2 regions of the Kingella potus genome follow, and region 1 is predicted to be linked to the other one. Evidence: riboswitches for the same ligand, from Rfam matches in the RefSeq annotation. Region 1 holds a riboswitch; the other holds the start of a gene.
What was found. A riboswitch is a leader RNA that binds a small molecule or an ion and turns the genes downstream of it on or off. The one in region 1 is predicted to bind thiamine pyrophosphate.
Positions count from the first base shown of each region.

Region 1 (5,850 bases):
TGTTCTTTGGGGGTAACGTAGCAGAGCATGGCCGTGCCGTACCAGCCGATATTGGCCGCGCCTATGCCCGAGGTGATGTGGTCGTAGCCGGGGGCGATGTCGGTAACCAGCGGGCCGAGCGTGTAAAACGGTGCTTCAAAACAGTGTTGCAGCTCTTCGGTCATGTTCTGCTTCACCCGTTGCAGCGGCACATGGCCGGGGCCTTCAATCATCACCTGCACGTCGTGCTTCCATGCTTTGGCGGTCAGCCCGCCCAGCGTGTGCAGTTCGCCGAACTGGGCGGCATCGTTGGCATCGGCAATGCAGCCCGGGCGCAGGCCGTCGCCGAGGCTGAACGACACGTCGTAGGCTTTCATGATTTCGCAGATTTCGTCGAAATGGGTGTAGAGGAAGTTTTCCTGATGGTGCGCCAGACACCATTTGGCCATAATCGAGCCGCCGCGCGACACGATGCCGGTGATGCGTCCGGCGGTCAGCGGCACATAGCGCAGCAGCACGCCCGCGTGGATGGTGAAATAGTCCACGCCCTGTTCGGCCTGCTCGATGAGCGTGTCGCGGAACAGTTCCCAAGTGAGGTCTTCGGCTATACCGCCGGTTTTTTCCAGCGCCTGATAAATGGGCACGGTGCCGATGGGCACGGGCGCGTTGCGGATAATCCATTCGCGCGTTTCGTGGATGTGTGCGCCGGTGGACAAATCCATAATCGTGTCCGCGCCCCAGCGCAGCGACCACACCATTTTTTCCACTTCTTCGGTCAGGCTGGACGTTACCGCCGAGTTGCCCAGATTGCCGTTGATTTTGACGCGGAAATTGCGGCCGATAATCATCGGTTCGAGTTCGGGGTGGTTGATGTTGGCGGGAATGATGGCGCGGCCGGCGGCGATTTCGCGGCGCACAAATTCGGGCGTGATCTGGTCGGGGTGCAGGGGCAGGTTTGCGCCGAAATGTTCGCCCGCGTGCTGTTTGATGATTTTGGCGTATTCGGGCCGTCTGAAAACCTCGTCCATCTTCATGCGCTCGCGTATCGCCACAAATTCCATTTCCGGCGTGATGATGCCTTGGCGGGCATAGTGCATCTGGCTGACGTTTCTGCCCGCTTTGGCGCGGCGCGGGCGGGTAATCTGGTTGAAACGCAGATGGGCGGTGGCGGGGTCGTGGGCGCGTTCGCGGCCGTATTCGCTCGACAGGCCGGCCAGAATTTCGGTGTCGCCGCGCTCGTCCAGCCACGCGCTGCGGATGTGCGGCAGGCCTTGTTTCAAATCGACAGGCGCATCCGGGTCGCCGTACACGCCGCTGGTGTCGTACACGGGAATCGGCGGATTGGGCTCGCGGCCTTTGCCGGTAACGGTGTCGTCTTGGCGGATTTCGCGCAGCGGCACGCGTATGTCGGCGCGGCTGCCGGTCAGATAGATTTTGTCGGAATTGGGATATTGGAAGCGGATGCCGATGTCGCGGCTCAGTTCATCCAGTTGCGCGGCTTCGCGGCCGTCTGATTTGCGTACCATAAAAAAACTCCTGTTTCTCGTTGCAAACAAGGAAACAGGAGCGGTTTGGCTTTCAGACGGCCTCCGGCACATTCTGCGGCACGAGGCCGTCTGAAAAAGTATCCGTGCTGAAAACTCCCCACGCAGGTATTATCCTGATCGGGTATAAGGGTGATTCTCAGCCGCGCTCTGCATACCGTAGCGCAGCACCCCTGTTTCGTGCCGCCGATTAAAACACAATTCGACACGGCGGGGCAAGCGGGCTTTGGCGTGGCCGTCTGAAAGTATATGAGCCAAAAGAAAAAATCTGCGGCATTTCTGCTCCTTGCCGTACTGTCGGCAGCCTGCTGTCTTACATCTTTTCTATATTTGCTCCACTTATTTTCAGACGGCCTTTGCTGCCAAAAGCAGAAAAATCCGTTTTTTATCGTTGCATACGGTAAAAAACCTGCCGCAGAAACGGCAGGTTTTATCGGAACAATCGGGCTTATGATTTGCGGGCGGGCAGTTTTTCTTTGATACGCGCCGCTTTGCCGGTCAGGCCGCGCAGATAGTACAGTTTGGCACGGCGGACATCGCCACGGCGTTTTACTTCGATTTTTTCCACGGCCGGAGAATAAAGCTGGAAAGTACGTTCCACGCCTTCGCCGCTGGAAATTTTGCGGACGATGAAGTTGCTGTTCAGCCCACGGTTGCGGCGGGCGATAACCACACCTTCGTAAGCCTGCAAACGGCTGCGTGTGCCTTCGACCACGCGCACATGGACGACTACGGTGTCGCCCGGCGCGAATTCGGGGATTTGTTTGCCCAAGCGGGCGATTTCTTCTTGTTCCAGTTGCTGGATGAGGTTCATTGTTTATTTCCTGAGTCTAATGGGATGACCCGTTGCTCTTGCTCGATTTTCCGCAAGAGGCGGGCTTCCTGTGGGATCAAACTGCGCCGTGCCAGCAAATCCGGCCGGCGCGCCAAAGTGCGTCGCAGCGATTGTTCCAACCGCCACTCGGCAATCAGGCCGTGGTTGCCCGAGCGTAAAACCGCCGGAACAGCCATGCCCTGAAATTCTGTCGGGCGCGTATAGTGCGGACAATCCAAGAGGCCGTCTGAAAACGAGTCCTGCTCGGCGGACTGTATGTCGCCCAATACGCCTGGAACCAGCCGCAATACCGCGTCCATCAGCATCATTGCGGGCAGTTCCCCGCCGGAAACGACGAAATCGCCAATGCCGATTTCTTCGTCCACACCGCATTGCAGCAGGCGTTCGTCTATGCCTTCGTAACGTCCGCACAGCAAAATAAGATCGGGCAGAGCCGCGAGTTCCGCCGCCTTGCCGTGGCTCATCGGTATTCCCTGCGGGCTGAGGTAAACCACCCTGCCCTTGCCGCTTTCTGTTTGCGCCTGCGCTGCTTGGATGGCGGCATAAAGCGGCGGGGCCATCATAATCATGCCCGGCCCGCCGCCGAAAGGCCGGTCGTCGATATAGCCCAGCCGGTTGTCGGCAAAGCGGCGCGGATTCACTGCCTCAAACCGCCATATACCCTGTTTGAATGCCCGTCCGGTTACACCGTAGCCGGTAATGCTGTCGAACATTTCGGGAAACAGGGTAACTGCTTGGATTTTCATTCAGTAGTCCGCAGCCCAGTCGGCGGTAATGGTGCGGGTATCCCGATTGATTTCGCCGACAAACTGCTCGACAAACGGGATCAGGGTTTGTCCGTCTTTGTGCTTCACGACCAAAATATCATGCGCACCGGTTTCCATCAGGCCGCTGACCGTACCGAGAATTTCCCCGTCAGGCGTGGCGACGGCCATGCCGACCAAATCCGCCCAGTAGTATTCGCCTTCTTCCGTTTCCCCAAAATCGCTACGGTTGATTTCAACAGTATAGCCGCGCAGCAGGTGCGCGGCATTGCGGTCGTCGGTGTTTTGGAATTTTACTTGGAGATCTCCGCCGCTTACTTTGCCGGCTTCCAAAACGGCGGAAACGGTTTTACCGTCTTTGATCAAACGCCATTCGGGGTAATCCAGCAGGCTGTCGGCGTATTCGGTATCGGCGGCGACTTTTACCCAGCCTTTGATGCCGAACGCGCCTTTGATGTAGCCCATGGGCACCCACTGCGTTTCCTGCGCCATGGATTAAGCGGCGGCCTGCTGTTCTTTGATCAGTTTGGTAACGGCATCGCTGACCTGCGCGCCTTGTCCGACCCAGTGGTTCAGACGTTCGCCGTTCAGGCGGACGCGTTCCTGTTTGTCGTTGGCAACGGGGTTGTAGAAGCCAACACGCTCGATGAAGCGGCCGTCGCGGCGGTTGCGGCTGTCGGTTACGACTACGCTGTAAAAGGGACGTTTTTTCGAGCCGCCTCGGGCCAAACGGATAACTACCATATTTATTTTCCTTAATTGTAGAGACACAAAGTCTGCCGGATATGCAAAGGCGCGGATTTTAGACTGTTTTGCCGGCGGCACGCAAGCGTTTGTTGCCCGGCAGGCGGTTTTTCCGGTGTTTTTCGCGTTGCAGGACAAGGCGGGCGGCGAGCAGCCGCGCATCGTCGGGCGAAGGGGATATTTTGAAGCCGAGCTTGGCCGCCAAGGCGGTCATGGCGGTATTTTCGGAGAGGATTTCGGCGCAGACGGTGCCGTAACCCTGTCTGCCCGCCCGACGTATCAGCTGCCGCATCAGGCAGGCAGCCAGCCCCTGCCCTTTCATGTCGGCTGCCACGGCAATACCGAATTCGCAGGCATCGGGAAACCGCAGGCTGGCGTATTGCGCCCAAGCTGCGATTTCGCCGCTGCCGCGCCATGCCGCAAGGGCGTAGTCACGGGCGTAATCGATCAGGGTAAAACGGGCAAGGCGGGCGGGCGGCAGTTCTTTCACCGCACTCATAAAACGGGTTTTGCGGTCGGCTTCGTCCATGCTGCGGACAAAACGCTGCAAGGCTTCGGCATCTTCGGGCAGCAGCGGGCGGATGTGGAGGATTTCGCCGTTGGCGGCGGCGAAGAAGCGGCAGTCCGAAAGAGGCGCGGCGGCAAACAGCGGTTCGGACGGCGGCGCATCGGCGGCGGCAGACAGATTTTCGCTGTACAGCAGCGCGTTTTGCGTGTCGGCACGGATGCGCAGCGATTGCAATTGCGGGAAACCGTAGGCGGCGGCATGGAGCGACAGCAGAAGCTGTTCGAATGCGGGGCGCAGGCCGCCGTTGCCGAAAAAACGGCTCAGGCGCAGGGCGTGGCGGGTGTCGAAGGGCGGAAGCAGCAGCAGCGTCTGCCCGCAGTATTGCGCTTCGAGTACCGCACCCTCGTGCGGCAGGACGGTGTAGGACAGCAGGCCGTCTGAAAAACCGTCTACCCCATACGGCGGCAGATGCAGCACGGCGGCCAGCTCTTCGGGATGCTCCGCCAGCAATGCGGCCTGGCGCAGGTCGGGCGGCAGGCAGGACGGGCGGCGCGGTTTGGCGGGGGTTTGCCTGCTTTTGTGCAGACGCTGCCAGGCCGCCTGCGCCGCGAGTGTCTGCACGGCCTGTTCTTCGCTGCGAAATGCCGACAGGCCGTCTGAAAACGCGCCGTCCGCTCCCGTATCCTGCGGCAGTACGGCATACAGCGGCGTTTCGCTGCCTTGCTGCAACTGCGCCAACTGCGCCGCCGTATCCGCATCGTGCGCCCGCACCAGCAGGGCGCGGCAGTTGCCGTCGGCCAGCGCGGCGGCGGCGGCATCGCGGATTTCCAACGGGTTGGCGCGGCGGGACAGCGCGGGCAGGACGTGCGCCCGCACGCCCGCAGCCTCTGCCATATCGGCCAGCCAGCCCGTTTCGCCGTCGGCAAGAATGTGTATGCCGCCCTGCCCCTGCCGGCGCAGCAGGAAGGCGGCGCGGACAGCCGCCTGCAACTCGCCCGGCGTGCGCACCGCCAACGCGCCGCACTGTTCCGCCAAACCGCGCAACAATGCGTCTTCATGCGCGTTCAGGCTTTGCGGCGCATACAGCACCACGTTTTTTTCCTGCGCCGCCTGCCGCAGGCTGCTGAAAAAAGCGGCGGGCTGCTGCTGCAGATACTGGCAGACCAGCAGACGGCTGTGTCCGTCCTCGCGGAAACGGTCGAGCCACGGCGCAACAGGCGACTGCGGCAGCAGATTGGCGGTAAAGGAAAAACCGACGGGTATGCCGTGCAGGCCGCGCAGCACGCCGCCGCAGAAACCCGGCTGCCGCCCGAGCAGCGCCACGCGCCCCGCTGCCGGAAAACTGCCGAAACAGCCGGCATAAAGCCCCGCCTGCGGCAGGTTGAAACCGTCGCCGCCGCACAGCACCAACTGCGTTTTGCCCGCGCCGCCCGCAGCCGCTTTGAAAAGTTTGGCGCATTGCGCGTCATCCGGCTC
Region 1 covers NZ_UGJJ01000001.1:1,262,533-1,268,382, reverse strand. The annotation lists gene thiC (phosphomethylpyrimidine synthase ThiC) at 1-1,505, opposite strand, end outside; TPP riboswitch at 1,604-1,708, opposite strand; gene rplS (50S ribosomal protein L19) at 1,972-2,337, opposite strand; gene trmD (tRNA (guanosine(37)-N1)-methyltransferase TrmD) at 2,334-3,104, opposite strand; gene rimM (ribosome maturation factor RimM) at 3,105-3,614, opposite strand; gene rpsP (30S ribosomal protein S16) at 3,618-3,866, opposite strand; gene DYE40_RS05860 (bifunctional acetate--CoA ligase family protein/GNAT family N-acetyltransferase) at 3,925-5,850, opposite strand, start outside.

Region 2 (5,850 bases), 130 kb from region 1:
GTCCCCTTCGCCGATGGGGGCGATGACGGGAATGCCGCCGTGGCCGATGATGTAGCGGACGAGTGAGGTGTCGATGGCGGAGACGGTGCCGACTTGGCCGATGTCCGCGCTTTTTTGCCCGGGTATGTCGAGCAGCAGCTTGCGTGCGCGGATGAAGCGGTTGTCGCGGCCGGTAATGCCGACGGCGTTGCCGCCGCAGCGGTTCAGCAGGGAGACGATTTCTTTATTGACCGAGCCGCCGAGTACCATTTCGACGATGCTCATGGTTTCCGCATCGGTTACGCGCATTCCCTGGACAAATTCGCCTTTTTTGCCGATTTTCTCCAGCATTTCGTTAATCTGCGGCCCGCCTCCGTGGACGACGACGGGATGGATGCCGATCATTTTCAACAGAACGACATCTCGGGCGAAGCCTTCTTTGAGGCTTTGCTCGGTCATGGCGTTGCCGCCGTATTTGATGACGAAGATGCTGCCGGCAAAGCGGCGGATGTAGGGCAGGGCTGTGGAGAGCACTTGTGCTTTAAGCGCGGCGGGAACGGAGTGGGGGAGGGAAGTCATTCGGGTTCTCCTTTGTTTGTTGCGGATGCCGGCGGATTGTACAGCAGGGCGGTAATGATGGGCAGGTGCGGCAAAGGCCGTCTGAAAACGTGTGTGCGGGTTTTCAGACGGCCTTTTTTGATACTGCCGAATTTGCCGGTGCGGTGTCTTTGCAGCGGGGAAAATAGCATGAAATGAAAACGGGGATAAAAGTTTCTCGGGTTGCTTTTGAGCGGGTGTGTGCGGAGCCATACGCCCACGTTATGCATGGCTGCGGTTTGTTAATCTTCATCATGGGGAAATAAATTATATTTGGCAGAAATAAGCAAACAAATTAAAGAAATAAAAGCAGCAGTCAAAAATATAATAAAAATAACCTTACCAAAATAAACATTGAATTTATCTTTTTTTAACCTGGTGATAAAAAAATCTTCATTTTTAATAAAGCGATATATAACATATTTGTCTTTTTCTATAAAGTCCCCGCTGATTAGTATCCCTCTAACATCCCGTTTGGAATATGTGGCAGTCTCAAAAATTTTAACATTTCTTCCAATTAACGTCTTGTTATAGAAATTTTTATTACACGGGGCATTAATACTCACATTTTCCGTCTCTTCCGATGCACATGATGCCGAATAGTTTATTCCGTTAAAATTAAATGACAATCTGTCAGTAACATAACGGCCGCCTTCTTCAACTACATATTCTATATTATCTGGTACTGCCCATTCTTTAAGTAATAAATTTCTTTCCCTACTAAGAAAATAAAATACCATAGAATGGAAGAAAAACACAACAAAAACAAATCCAAAAAGAATAAACTCGGTATTTCTAATAGAATGAATAAGATTTTTGTAGGATTTATAGAACATTTTATTTTAACCTAAATCAAAAATAAAATTATTGAATTTCTTTTATGTTTCCAGATTATTTTTTATTAAAATATTGTGTCGGATAAGCCCGCAATCAGTCAGACTGGCTTTGCCCCGCTTGTCCGTGGCTGCCTCTGATTTTTTCCATGAAGGCGGCTCTCTTTTGCTGCCGCGCTGGTGTGTTTTGCGGAGCAGGCCGTCTGAAAGTGTGGCGGGCTGTGTTTTCAGACGGCCTCTTCCTGTCCGTTAAGCTGTTTGAGCAGTTTGTCGGCTTTGTCGGGGTCTTCGTTACGCAGGATGCGCAGGATGTCTTGTTCGAGGCGGTCGATGCTGCTGTGGATGACGATGTCTTTGACGGCGAGGATGTTGTTGGTGTTCATGGAGAAGCTGCGCAGCCCCATGCCGAGCAGCAGGCGGGTGTAGAGGGTGTCGCCGGCCATTTCGCCGCAGAGGGAGACGGGTTTGTTCATGCGGTGGGCGGTGCGCAGGATGTGGGCGAGCAGGCGCAGGACGGCGGGATGGGCCGGCTGGTAGAGGTAGCTGACGGCATCGTCGCCTCGGTCGACGGAGAGGGTGTATTGGATGAGGTCGTTGGTGCCGATGGAGATGAAGTCGGTGTGTTTGAGCAGGCTGGATACGGTCAGGGCGGCGGAGGGGATTTCGATCATGCAGCCGGTCTGCACCGTGCCGGCGGTTTCGTCGCGTTCGGCAAGCTGGCGGCGGGCGGTGTCGAGGTGGACGCGGCATTGTTTGAGTTCGTCTACGGAGGTAATCATCGGCCACATGATTTTGACGGGGCCGTGGGCGGCGGCGCGGAGGATGGCGCGCATCTGGGTGCGGAACATGACGGGTTCGGCCAGGCACAGGCGGATGCCGGTGAGGCCGAGGGCGGGGTTGAGGCTGCCGTTGGGGCTGCCGTTTTGGCCGAACCAGCGGGGATTTTTGTCTACGCCGAGGTCTACGGTGCGGATGGTGAGGGGCTTGCCTTTGAGTTTGCGGACGAGGGCGGAGTAGACGGCGTATTGTTCTTCTTCGTCGGGCAGGGTGTCGCGGTTGAGGTAGAGGTATTCGCTGCGGAACAGGCCGACTCCGTCGCCGCCGAGGGCGTGCAGGGCTTTGATGTCGTCGGCTGTTTCGATGTTGGCGGAGAGTTCGATTTGGATGCCGTCGGCTGTGGTGGCGGCGGTGTTTTTGAGTTTGCCCAGTTCGCGCTGTTTGCTTTTGTAGGCGCGCAGGCGGCGGCGGTATTCGGCGGTTACGACATCGTCGGGGTTGATGATGAGGATGCCGTTGATGCCGTCGACGATGACCCATTCGTGTTCGCTGATGAGGCGGCGGGCGTTGGAGAGGCCGATAACGGAGGGGATGTCGAGGCTGCGGCCGAGGATGGCGGTGTGGCTGGTGGGGCCGCCCGCGTCGGTTACGAAGGCGGTTACGCGCTGTTCTTTGAATTGGACGGTGTCGGCGGGGGAGAGGTCGTTGGCGATGAGGATGGTGTCGTCCAGGAGGTTGGCATCGAGGTTGAGCTCGTTGCCGGTGCCGATGAGGTTGTTGTGGATGCGTTCGGCCACTTGCAGCATGTCTTGTTTGCGCTGGCGCAGGTATTCGTCTTCCATTGCGTCAAACTGTGCGCCGAGGCGGTCGGTTTGGATTTTCAACGCCCATTCGGCGTTAATCTGCTGCTCTGCGATGATGTCGGCCGGTTCGCGCGACAGGGTTACGTCGGAGAGCAGCATCAGGTGCAGGGAGATGAACGCGCCCAGTTCGGTGGGGGCGTTTTCGGGGATCGCGCTGCGGATTTGTTCGAGCTGGCGGCGGGTGGTTTTCACGGCACTGTCGAAACGGGCGGTTTCGGCGGCCACTTCGTTGTCTGATAAGGCGTATTGCGGCACTTCTTCGCGTCCGCGTACGACCAGGTGGGCGCGGCCGATGGCGATGCCTTTGCCTGCGGCCACTCCGTGCAGCACGATACCCATTTTATTCTCCTTCGCCGAAACGGTTGCCGATGAGTGCCGCGAGTGCCTGCATGGCTGCGGCTTCGTCTTCGCCTTCGGTTTCGAGGGTAACGGTGCTGCCTTTGGCGGCGGCGAGCATCATCAGCCCCATGATGCTTTTGCCGTTGACGCGCTGGCCGTTGCGCGTTACCCATACTTCGCTTTTGAAGGGGGAGGCCGTCTGAACGAATTTGCTGGACGCGCGGGCGTGCAGGCCGAGTTTGTTGATGATTTCGATGTCTTGTTTCTGCATGGTTTCAGCTTTCTGCTTCGGGCGGGCGGGTGATGGCGATGATGCCGTTGAGGGCGGCAAGGCGCACCGACTCGGTGAATTGCTCCAGATTGTCGGCAGAGCCGCAGTATTGCACGGCTTTAATCAGCATCGGCGCGTTCAGGCCGGTGAGCATGGCCACTTGCTGCGGCACGACGAGTTTGCGGGCGGCGTTGCACGGCGTTGCTCCGAAAATGTCGGTCAGCACCAGCACGCCGTGCGGTGCGCCGAGGCTGCCGATCATTTGGCAGGTGCGGCGGATGATGCTTTCGTGGTCTTCCGTACGCTCCACGCCGAGAATGCGCACGCATTCGGGAATTTCGGAAAAAAAATGGTCTGCCAGCTGCGCATAGGCTTTGCCGAGGGTTTCGTGGGTAACGATGATGATGCCGATCATAGTGTGTTCCTGCTGCCGTTTTTTGTTTTCAGACGGCCTTTTGATGTTGTGGGAGGCGGCATTATATGTGAAACGCGGCAGGGCGGCACATCCCGCCTTGATGCCCGCCGCCGCAGAAAAAACCGGCAAACGCTGTGCCGCGTGCGGGGGCGGGCTGCGGAAGAGACAGGCCGTCTGAAAAGCCGTCGGCCCGCGTGCGGCCTTATAGCCTGCGGCAATGGCGGTTTTTGCCAAAAGCCGTTACTTTGTGTAAACTGCGCCGCATTCTTGTCGGAGTGTCCTGCAAAAGGGCTGAGACCGCAAACGCGGAATCCGTTGAACCTGTCGGGGTCATGCCTGCGTAGGGATCAAGTGTCAAACACCTTCTGCGGCACTTCTCCGTTTTCCTTCCGTCTTTCCCGCCCCGTTCCCCAAAGCAATCTGCAAAGGATTTTTTCATGTCGGGCAAACCCCTTTCCGCTTCTTCCGCCGCGCTGATCTGGTTCGGCGCGTCGGTATCCGTTACCGAAATCGCCGCCGGCACCCTGTTCGCCCCTTTGGGTTGGGAGCGCGGGATGCTGGCGCAGATTCTCGGCCACCTGATCGGCGGCGTGCTGTTTTTCGCGGCGGCGTATATCGGCGCGGTTACGGGCAAAAGCTCGATGGAGAGCGTGCGCCTGTCGTTCGGGCGGCGCGGCTCGGTCTTGTTTTCGGCGGCCAACGTCTTGCAGCTTATCGGCTGGACGGCGGTAATGGTGTACTACGGCGCAACGGTCAGCGCGGCTTTGGGCCGGGAGCTGTTGCAGGCGGATTCGTATCTGCTTTGGGCTTTGGCGATTGGTGCGCTGATTGTGGTGTGGCTGCTGTCGGGCGCGCGGGAAACAGGCCGTCTGAAAGTGGCGGTGGTGTCGGCGATGCTGCTGGTGATGCTGTGGCTGAGCTGGAAAGTGTTCGGCGCAACGCCTGCCGCCGCCGCCGCGCCTGCCGGAGAAATGAGCTTCGGCACGGCGGTGGAACTGTCGGCGGCGATGCCGCTGTCGTGGCTGCCGCTGGCGGCGGACTACACGCGCAATTCGCAACGCCCTGTGGCCGCTTCGGCCGCTTCGGCGGTGTCGTACACGCTGACAAGCTGCTGGATGTACGCGCTCGGTCTGGCGGCCGCGCTGTTTACCGGCCAGAGCGACGCGGCGGCGATTCTGCTCGGCGCGGGGCTGGTAACGGCGGGCGTGTTTGTGGTGGTGGTGTCCACCGTTACCACCGCGTTTCTCGACACCTATTCCGCCGGCGTGAGCGCGAACAACATCTGGCGCGGCTTTGCCGAAATTCCCGTGGCCGTGGCCGTTACGCTGCTGGGTACGGCTTTGGCGGTGTTCCTCACCATGAGCGAATACGAAGGCTTTCTGCTGCTGATTGCGTCGGTGTTCGCGCCGATGGCGGCGGTGCTGATTACCGACTTTTTCGTGATGAAACGCCGCGACACCAGCCTCGATTTCGACTGGGCGGGGCTGGCGGTGTGGCTGGCCGGCTTCGTGCTGTACCGCTACCTGCTGGCCGCAGAATGGGAAAGCGGCATCGGCCTGACCGCGCCCGTGATGGCGGCGGTGGCGGCTCTGACCGTGGCCGTACGCCTGCTGACCCGCCGCCAAACGCAGTAAGCCGAACAATCACGCGGAGCGGGTTCGCAATCCGCGCTTCGGGCAGCCGCAGGCCGTCTGAAAACGCCTGCAACGCCCGCCGTATTCCCTCCAACCCACCCCAAGAAAGCCAATCATGACGCAAAACATCGCCATCGTCGGC
Region 2 covers NZ_UGJJ01000001.1:1,136,421-1,142,270, forward strand. The annotation lists gene argB (acetylglutamate kinase) at 1-558, opposite strand, end outside; gene DYE40_RS05215 (hypothetical protein) at 555-806, opposite strand; gene DYE40_RS05220 (hypothetical protein) at 819-1,412, opposite strand; gene ptsP (phosphoenolpyruvate--protein phosphotransferase) at 1,637-3,388, opposite strand; gene DYE40_RS05230 (HPr family phosphocarrier protein) at 3,390-3,659, opposite strand; gene DYE40_RS13355 (PTS sugar transporter subunit IIA) at 3,664-4,074, opposite strand; TPP riboswitch at 4,336-4,438, shown strand; gene cytX (putative hydroxymethylpyrimidine transporter CytX) at 4,512-5,708, shown strand; gene DYE40_RS05245 (FAD-dependent oxidoreductase) at 5,824-5,850, shown strand, end outside.
Region 2: another riboswitch for thiamine pyrophosphate. It lies ahead of cytX (putative hydroxymethylpyrimidine transporter CytX); the one in region 1 lies ahead of thiC (phosphomethylpyrimidine synthase ThiC).